2 linked regions of the Rhodobacter capsulatus SB 1003 genome follow. The protein of the gene in region 2 binds, or shares a complex with, the protein of the main gene of each other region. Links are inferred from orthologs where the notes say so. Each region holds a gene or a part of one and is shown on either strand. Other genes may lie near its edges.

Region 1 (3,459 bases), 1.5 Mb from region 2 along the record:
TGATGGCCAGGATGTCGGCCTTGTTGATGCCCTCGGGCAGCTCGGCCGGGTTGTTCGTGTCGACGATGACGACCTTTTCACCGGCTTCGACGCCCGCGATGATTTCCGGCTTCGGCAGGTCCCAGTGTTTCAGCACGAAAGCCGCTTCGGTGTTGGGCTCGCCCAGCAGCACCGGTTTCGCGGGCTGGCCCAGCACCTCGGTCATGTACCAGGCCCAGATGATGGGCGAGCCGGTCGAGTCGGTGTCGGGGGATTTGTGGCCGAAAACCTTGGTGGTCATGCGTTCCTCGGAAGGTTTGATGGGGATTTTGGCGCCTTATAGGGCTTTGCCCCCCGCTTGTCACGCTTTGCGCAACCGATTTCGCACCCGCAGCATCACGCGCGCGTGATCGGCGCCCGTGCAAATTTTTCCGCCCCCGGGTGTTGACAGGCCGGGGGGGCGATGACTAACTCCCCTGCCGTTAGCACTCGCTACCCGTGAGTGCTGAAAGCATGAACCTGGAACCTTAGGGAGTGACCCAGATGGCATTCAAACCGCTGCATGACCGCGTGCTGGTCAAACGCGTTCAAAGCGAAGAAAAAACCAAGGGCGGCCTGATCATCCCCGATACGGCGAAGGAAAAACCGGCCGAGGGCGAAGTTGTCGCCGTGGGCGCGGGTGCGCGCAAGGATTCGGGCGAGCTGATCGCCCCCGCCGTCGCCGTGGGCGACCGCATCCTGTTCGGCAAATGGTCGGGCACCGAAGTGACGCTTGATGGCGTCGAAATGCTGATCATGAAAGAGTCGGACATCATGGGGATCATCTCGTAATCCACGAGAAGACCCTGATCCCCAACGATATTTGAAGGAGCCGAAAGAATGGCAGCCAAAGAAGTCAAATTCTCGACCGACGCCCGCGACCGGATGCTGAAAGGCGTCAACATCCTCGCCGATGCGGTCAAGGTGACGCTCGGCCCGAAAGGCCGCAACGTGGTCATCGAAAAGTCGTTCGGTGCGCCGCGCATCACCAAGGACGGTGTCTCGGTCGCCAAGGAAATCGAACTGGCCGACAAGTTCGAGAACATGGGCGCGCAGATGGTGAAGGAAGTCGCTTCCCGCACCAATGACGAAGCCGGTGACGGCACCACCACCGCGACCGTTCTGGCGCAAGCCATTGTCCGCGAAGGCATGAAAGCCGTCGCCGCGGGCATGAACCCGATGGATCTGAAACGCGGCATCGACCTGGCCACCACCACGGTCGTCGAAGCGATCAAGGCCGCCGCCCGCCCGGTGAAAGACAGCGACGAAGTCGCGCAAGTCGGCACCATCTCGGCCAACGGCGAAGCCCAGATCGGCCGCTTCATCGCGGACGCGATGCAGAAAGTCGGCAACGAGGGTGTGATCACCGTCGAAGAAAACAAGGGCATGGACACCGAAGTCGAAGTCGTCGAAGGGATGCAATTCGACCGCGGCTACCTGAGCCCCTATTTCGTCACCAACCCCGACAAGATGATCGCGGATCTGGAAGACGCCTACATCCTGCTGCACGAGAAAAAACTGAGCTCGCTGCAGCCGATGGTGCCGCTGCTGGAAGCCGTGATCCAGTCGACCCGTCCGCTGATCATCGTCGCGGAAGATGTCGAAGGCGAAGCGCTGGCGACCCTCGTCGTCAACAAGCTGCGTGGCGGCCTGAAGATCGCCGCCGTCAAGGCGCCGGGCTTCGGGGATCGTCGCAAGGCGATGCTGCAGGACATCGCGATCCTGACCGGCGGTCAGGTGATCTCGGACGACCTCGGCATGAAGCTGGAAAACGTCACGCTCGACATGCTCGGCCGTGCGAAGAAGGTCACGATCTCGAAAGAGAACACCACGATCGTCGACGGTCATGGCGACAAGGCGGAAATCAACGCCCGCGTGGCGCAGATCCGCACCCAGATCGAGGAAACCACCTCGGACTACGACCGCGAAAAACTGCAAGAGCGCGTGGCGAAACTCGCCGGTGGCGTTGCGGTGATCCGCGTCGGCGGCATGACCGAAGTCGAAGTGAAAGAGCGCAAGGACCGCGTTGATGACGCGCTGAACGCGACCCGTGCGGCCGTGCAAGAAGGCATCATCGTCGGCGGCGGCGTGGCTCTGGTTCAGGCCGCGAAGAAGCTGAACGACCTGACCGGCGCGAATTCGGATCAGGATGCGGGCATCTCGATCGTGCGTCGCGCGCTGGAAGCGCCGCTGCGTCAGATCGCCGAAAACGCGGGCGTCGATGGCGCCGTCGTGGCGGGCAAGGTGCGTGAATCGGCCGACCCGGCCTTCGGCTTCAACGCCCAGACCGAAGAATATGGCGACATGTTCGGTTTCGGCGTCATCGACCCGGCCAAGGTCACCCGCACCGCGCTGGAAGATGCGGCCTCGATCGCCGGTCTCTTGATCACCACCGAATGCATGATCGCCGAAAAGCCCGAGCCGAAAGCGGCCCCGGCCGGCGGCATGGGCGGCATGGGCGGCATGGACATGATGTAATCTTCCCTGCCGGGGAAGATCGAAGGGCGCCCGCAAGGGCGCCCTTTTTCGTTGCGGATCAAGCGGTTATTGCTGCATGCCCTTGATGTATTCCATCAGCCGCACCAGCCGCGCCGGGGTCGGCGTCGCGATGCCGTCGCCACTGTCGTAAAGCACCACCGGCCCGTCCAGCATCGGCTCGAAGGACGGCATCTCGCCCGCCTGCGCCCCGATCATCTCGCCATGTTCGCGGTGGCCGACGATCTTCGACATCACCCGCGCCTCGGGAAAGCGGCCGTCGTTCATCATCGTCAGATCAGCCAGCGAGACCGGATGCAGCTTCAGCTCCTGCGCGATCGGGCCGGGATCGCCGCCGGTGCCATGGCAGCCCGCGCAGTAATCGGCATAGTCCCTTGCGGGCGAGGGCGCCGTCAGATCGACCGCCCCCATGCAGGCCGCCAGCCCCATCGCCCCGCCAAAGCAAATCAGAATCGCACGCATCGCACACCTCCCTTTGCGCCCAGCAAAGCACGGGGTCGCCCCCCGCGCCCTGATGCAGCGCAAATGGCGGGCCTCAATGCGCCTCGGCCCAGCTCGCCCCCTGCCCCGCATCGACGACGAGCGGCACCGAAAGCCGCACCGCCGGATCGGCCGCCCCCTCCATCACCGCCCGCGCCGTGGCGATCAGCGGATCGACGGCGCTTTCCGCAACTTCAAAGATCAATTCGTCATGCACCTGCAGCAGCATCTTCGCGGGCAGATGCGCGATGGCGGCGGGCATGCGGATCATCGCGCGGCGGATGATATCGGCCGCCGCCCCCTGGATCGGCGCGTTGATCGCGGCGCGTTTGGCAAAGCCCGCGCCCGGCCCCTTGGCGTTGATTTCGGGCGTGTGGATCTTGCGGCCGAAAAGCGTCTGCACGAAGCCGTTCGCCTTCGCGAAGGCCACGGTTTCGTCCATATAGGCGCGGATGCCCGGGAAGC
Region 2 (3,475 bases):
AATACGCCCTTGCCCGGCTTACGGCTTGCGGAAGGTGGCGTAATCGGGCACCCGGCCTTCGCGCAGCGCCTTTTGCTCATACCGGGTCGAAAGCCAGTCGTCCCAGGGCGTGCCGGAATGGGCGACAAGGTCAAACCCGGCCTTCGGCGCCTCGATCAGCGCCTGCTCCATGTAATTCGGGATATCGGTGGCGACGCGGAATTCGGCGCCCGGGGCAAGGATGCGGAACAGCGCGCCCAGATAGCCCGGCGTGACGAAGCGACGGCGATGGTGGCGGCGCTTGTGCCAGGGGTCGGGGTAATTCAGGAAAGCCTTGGCGATGCAGCCCTCGGGCAGCACCTCCATCACGTCGCGCACGTCGCCCGGCCAGATCGCGACGTTGGTCACCCCCGCGGTGCGGATCTTGCCGAGCAACATCGCGACACCGTTGATGAAGGGCTCGCAGCCGAGGATGTTCACCCCCGGATTGCGGGCCGCCATATGCACCATATGCTCGCCGCCGCCGAAGCCGACCTCCAGCCACAGGGCCGCGTCCTTGCCGAAGATCGTGCCGGGGTCGAGAGTCTCGCGGCCCGGGTTGTCCTCTTTCGAGATGCCGCCGGGGGTGAGCGAGGCCAGATCCTCGCTGATATAGGTCTTTTGCGAGGCCCGCATCGTCTTGCCCGAGCGGCGGCCATAGAAATTGCGCCACTCCGGTTGCGGGGCGGGCGGGGCGGTGTCGGGCGTTTCGGGGCTCTCGGTCATGGGGCTGCGCCTTAGGGCGCAAAGGGGCTCCCGGTCAAGGGGGGATGGGCTGCGATGCTTTTGCCAAGGCGACCCGCCGGGGGCTCTGACCGCGACCCTTCCCGGTCTTGCGCTTTTCCTTGGCAAAATACGCCGGGGGGTGCGGGGGGCGGAGCCCGCGGGTCGCCTCGGGCTTGCCCGAGGCGAAATATCCTGCAACGCATGAAAAAGGGGGCCGAAGCCCCCTTCCCCGTGATCTTTTGAAACCGGCTCAGACCGCTTTCTTCAGCGCCTCGACCAGATCGGTGCGCTCCCAGCTGAAGCCGCCATCGGCTTCCGGCGCGCGGCCGAAGTGGCCATAGGCCGAGGTGCGCGCATAGATCGGGCGGTTCAGATCCAGCTGCGTGCGGATGCCGCGCGGGGTCAGATCCATGCATTCCGCCACGATACGTTCGATTTCCGCATCCGGCAGCTCGCCCGTGCCATAGGTGTCGGCATAGATCGAGAGCGGTTTCGCCACGCCGATCGCATAGGACACCTGAATCAGGCAGCGCTTCGCCAGACCCGCGGCCACCACGTTCTTCGCCAGATAGCGCGCGGCATAAGCGGCCGAGCGGTCCACCTTGGTCGGGTCCTTGCCCGAGAAGGCCCCGCCGCCATGCGGCGCAGCCCCGCCATAGGTGTCGACGATGATCTTGCGGCCGGTCAGACCGGCGTCGCCATCGGGCCCGCCGATGACAAAGGTCCCGGTCGGGTTCACCCACCATTCGGTCTTCTCGTCGATCCAGCCCGCGGGCAGAACCGCGCGGATATGCGGCTCCACGATGGCCCGGATGTCATCCGAGGTCTGGGATTCGTATTTGTGCTGCGTCGAGAGCACGATCGAGGTCACGCCGACCGGCTTGCCGTCCTCGTAGCGCACCGACAGCTGCGATTTCGCATCCGGGCCCAGCGTCGGCTCGGCGCCCGATTTGCGCACCTCGGCCAGACGGCGCAGGATCGCATGGGCATACTGGATCGGCGCGGGCATCAGTTCCGGCGTCTCGTCGGTCGCATAGCCGAACATGATGCCCTGATCGCCCGCCCCGTCCTTGTCGACGCCTTGCGAAATATGCGCCGATTGCGGGTGCAGGTAATTGGCGAAGTTCAGCGTCGCCCAGTGGAAGGCGTCCTGTTCATAGCCGATATCCTTGACGCAATCGCGCACGATCCCGTCGATGCGGCCCATGAACTCGGCCAGTTTCGCCTTGTCCGACAGACCCACTTCCCCACCGACAACCACCTGATTGGTGGTGGCGAAGGTCTCGCAGGCGACGCGGGCATTCGGCTCTTCGGCAAGGAAGGCATCCAGAACGGCATCGGAGATGCGGTCGCAGACCTTGTCGGGGTGACCCTCCGAGACGGACTCGGAAGTGAAGACATAATTAGAACGTGACATGGGGAAGTGCTCCATTGATGTGTTCCCACCCCGCCAGGAAGCCGTTGGAGTGGTGAAGGGACGCTAGCCCCCGATTCTGCGCCGGTCAACGCGCGATTTGCGCCCAAGCCCCCAAACCAGGGCAACTGCGGCGATAAGACCTGCAAGCCAGGGCAGATCGCCCCAGCGCGCATAGGGCGGCGCGGGCAAGGACCCGGGCAAGGCCGCGTCGATCACCCCCTGTTGCCCCATGCCGAGGCTTTCCACCACCTGCCCGCGCGCATCGATCAGCGCCGAGATCCCGGTATTGGCGGACCGCGCCAAGGGCAGGCCGAATTCGATCGCCCGAAACCGCGCCTGCACCAGATGCTGCACCGGGCCCGACATCTCGCCGAACCAGGCGTCGTTGGTGATCTGCAACAGCCAGTCGGGGCGGCGACCCGCGTGCATGTCCTGCGGAAAGACCGCCTCGTAGCAGATCAGCGGCTGCACAAGGCCAAGCCGCCCCAGATCGAGCAGCTTGCGCGTCACCCCCGCGGAATAGCCGTTGCCCTCGCGCGCGGCAAAGGCGCTGATCCCGAACCGGGCCAGCTCATCGCCAAAGGGGATGTATTCGCCAAAGGGCACCAGATGCACCTTGTCATAGACCGGGCCGATCTTGCCGCCCGCCCCGATCATCGCCAGGCTGTTGAAATAGCGCAGGCCTTCCTCGCGCTGGATGCCCACGGCAACCGGCACGCCGCGGGCCGCCTCGGCGATCATCGTCAGACCGTCGCCCGCACGATCGAGCAGAAAGGGCACCGCGGTTTCGGGCCAGAGAATCAGATCGGGCGCAGGCTTGCCGGGTGCGGGCGGCTGCGCGGTCAGATCCAGATGGCGAAAGAAGAATTCCTCGGCATAGTCCGGGCGCCATTTCAGATCCTGCGGCGCATTCGGCTGCACGATGCGCAGATTGACCGGCGCGGCCCGCGGCGGCACCGGCTGCGCCAGCTGCCAGCTGCCCGCGCCCCAAAGCGCCGCGATCACCGCCGCCGAAACGCCCGCCGCAGGCAGTCGCCAGTTCGCCCGGGGCATCAGCCAGGGCAGCACCGCCAGCGCCAGCGTCAGCGCGCCAAGCCCCATCGCGCCGACAAGGGCCGCGCCCTGCGCCAGCGGCGTGTCGATCCAGATATGGCCGAACAGCACCCAGGGCAGCCCGGTGAAGATGTAGCTGCGCACCAGATCGGCGCCGAAAAGCCCGACCGCCACCCCCGCCGAACGCGAGACCGAAGCGCCCCCCAGCCGCGCGCCAAGGCTCATGCCCAGGGCCCAGAAGAGCCCCATGCCCAAGGCCAT

Evidence for each region. Proteins that work in one complex are often made in the same cells at the same time.
Region 1: the proteins of metK (region 2) and groL are in contact, whole or in part, in a cryo-EM structure (PDB 8P4O), measured with the Escherichia coli proteins. The link is inferred for Rhodobacter capsulatus SB 1003 from one-to-one orthologs.

The regions. Positions count from the first base shown.
Region 1 is NC_014034.1:2,659,411-2,662,869, forward strand. What follows is about bases 290-3,177. They hold groL (chaperonin GroEL), read left to right. Parts: upstream 290-858; coding sequence 859-2,496; downstream 2,497-3,177. Other genes in these bases: RCAP_RS12265 (co-chaperone GroES), read left to right, coding at 523-810; RCAP_RS12275 (cytochrome c family protein), read right to left, coding at 2,563-2,976; polA (DNA polymerase I), read right to left, coding at 3,050-3,177. Outside these bases: RCAP_RS12260 (manganese-dependent inorganic pyrophosphatase), read right to left, coding at 1-280; more of polA, read right to left, coding at 3,178-3,459.
Region 2 is NC_014034.1:1,191,055-1,194,529, reverse strand. The notes cover bases 79-2,982. They hold metK (methionine adenosyltransferase), read right to left. Parts: upstream 2,162-2,982; coding sequence 995-2,161; downstream 79-994. Other genes in these bases: lnt (apolipoprotein N-acyltransferase), read right to left, coding at 2,225-2,982; trmB (tRNA (guanine(46)-N(7))-methyltransferase TrmB), read right to left, coding at 79-744. In the rest of the region: more of trmB, read right to left, coding at 19-78; more of lnt, read right to left, coding at 2,983-3,475. UniProt on the Escherichia coli protein: Catalyzes the formation of S-adenosylmethionine (AdoMet) from methionine and ATP.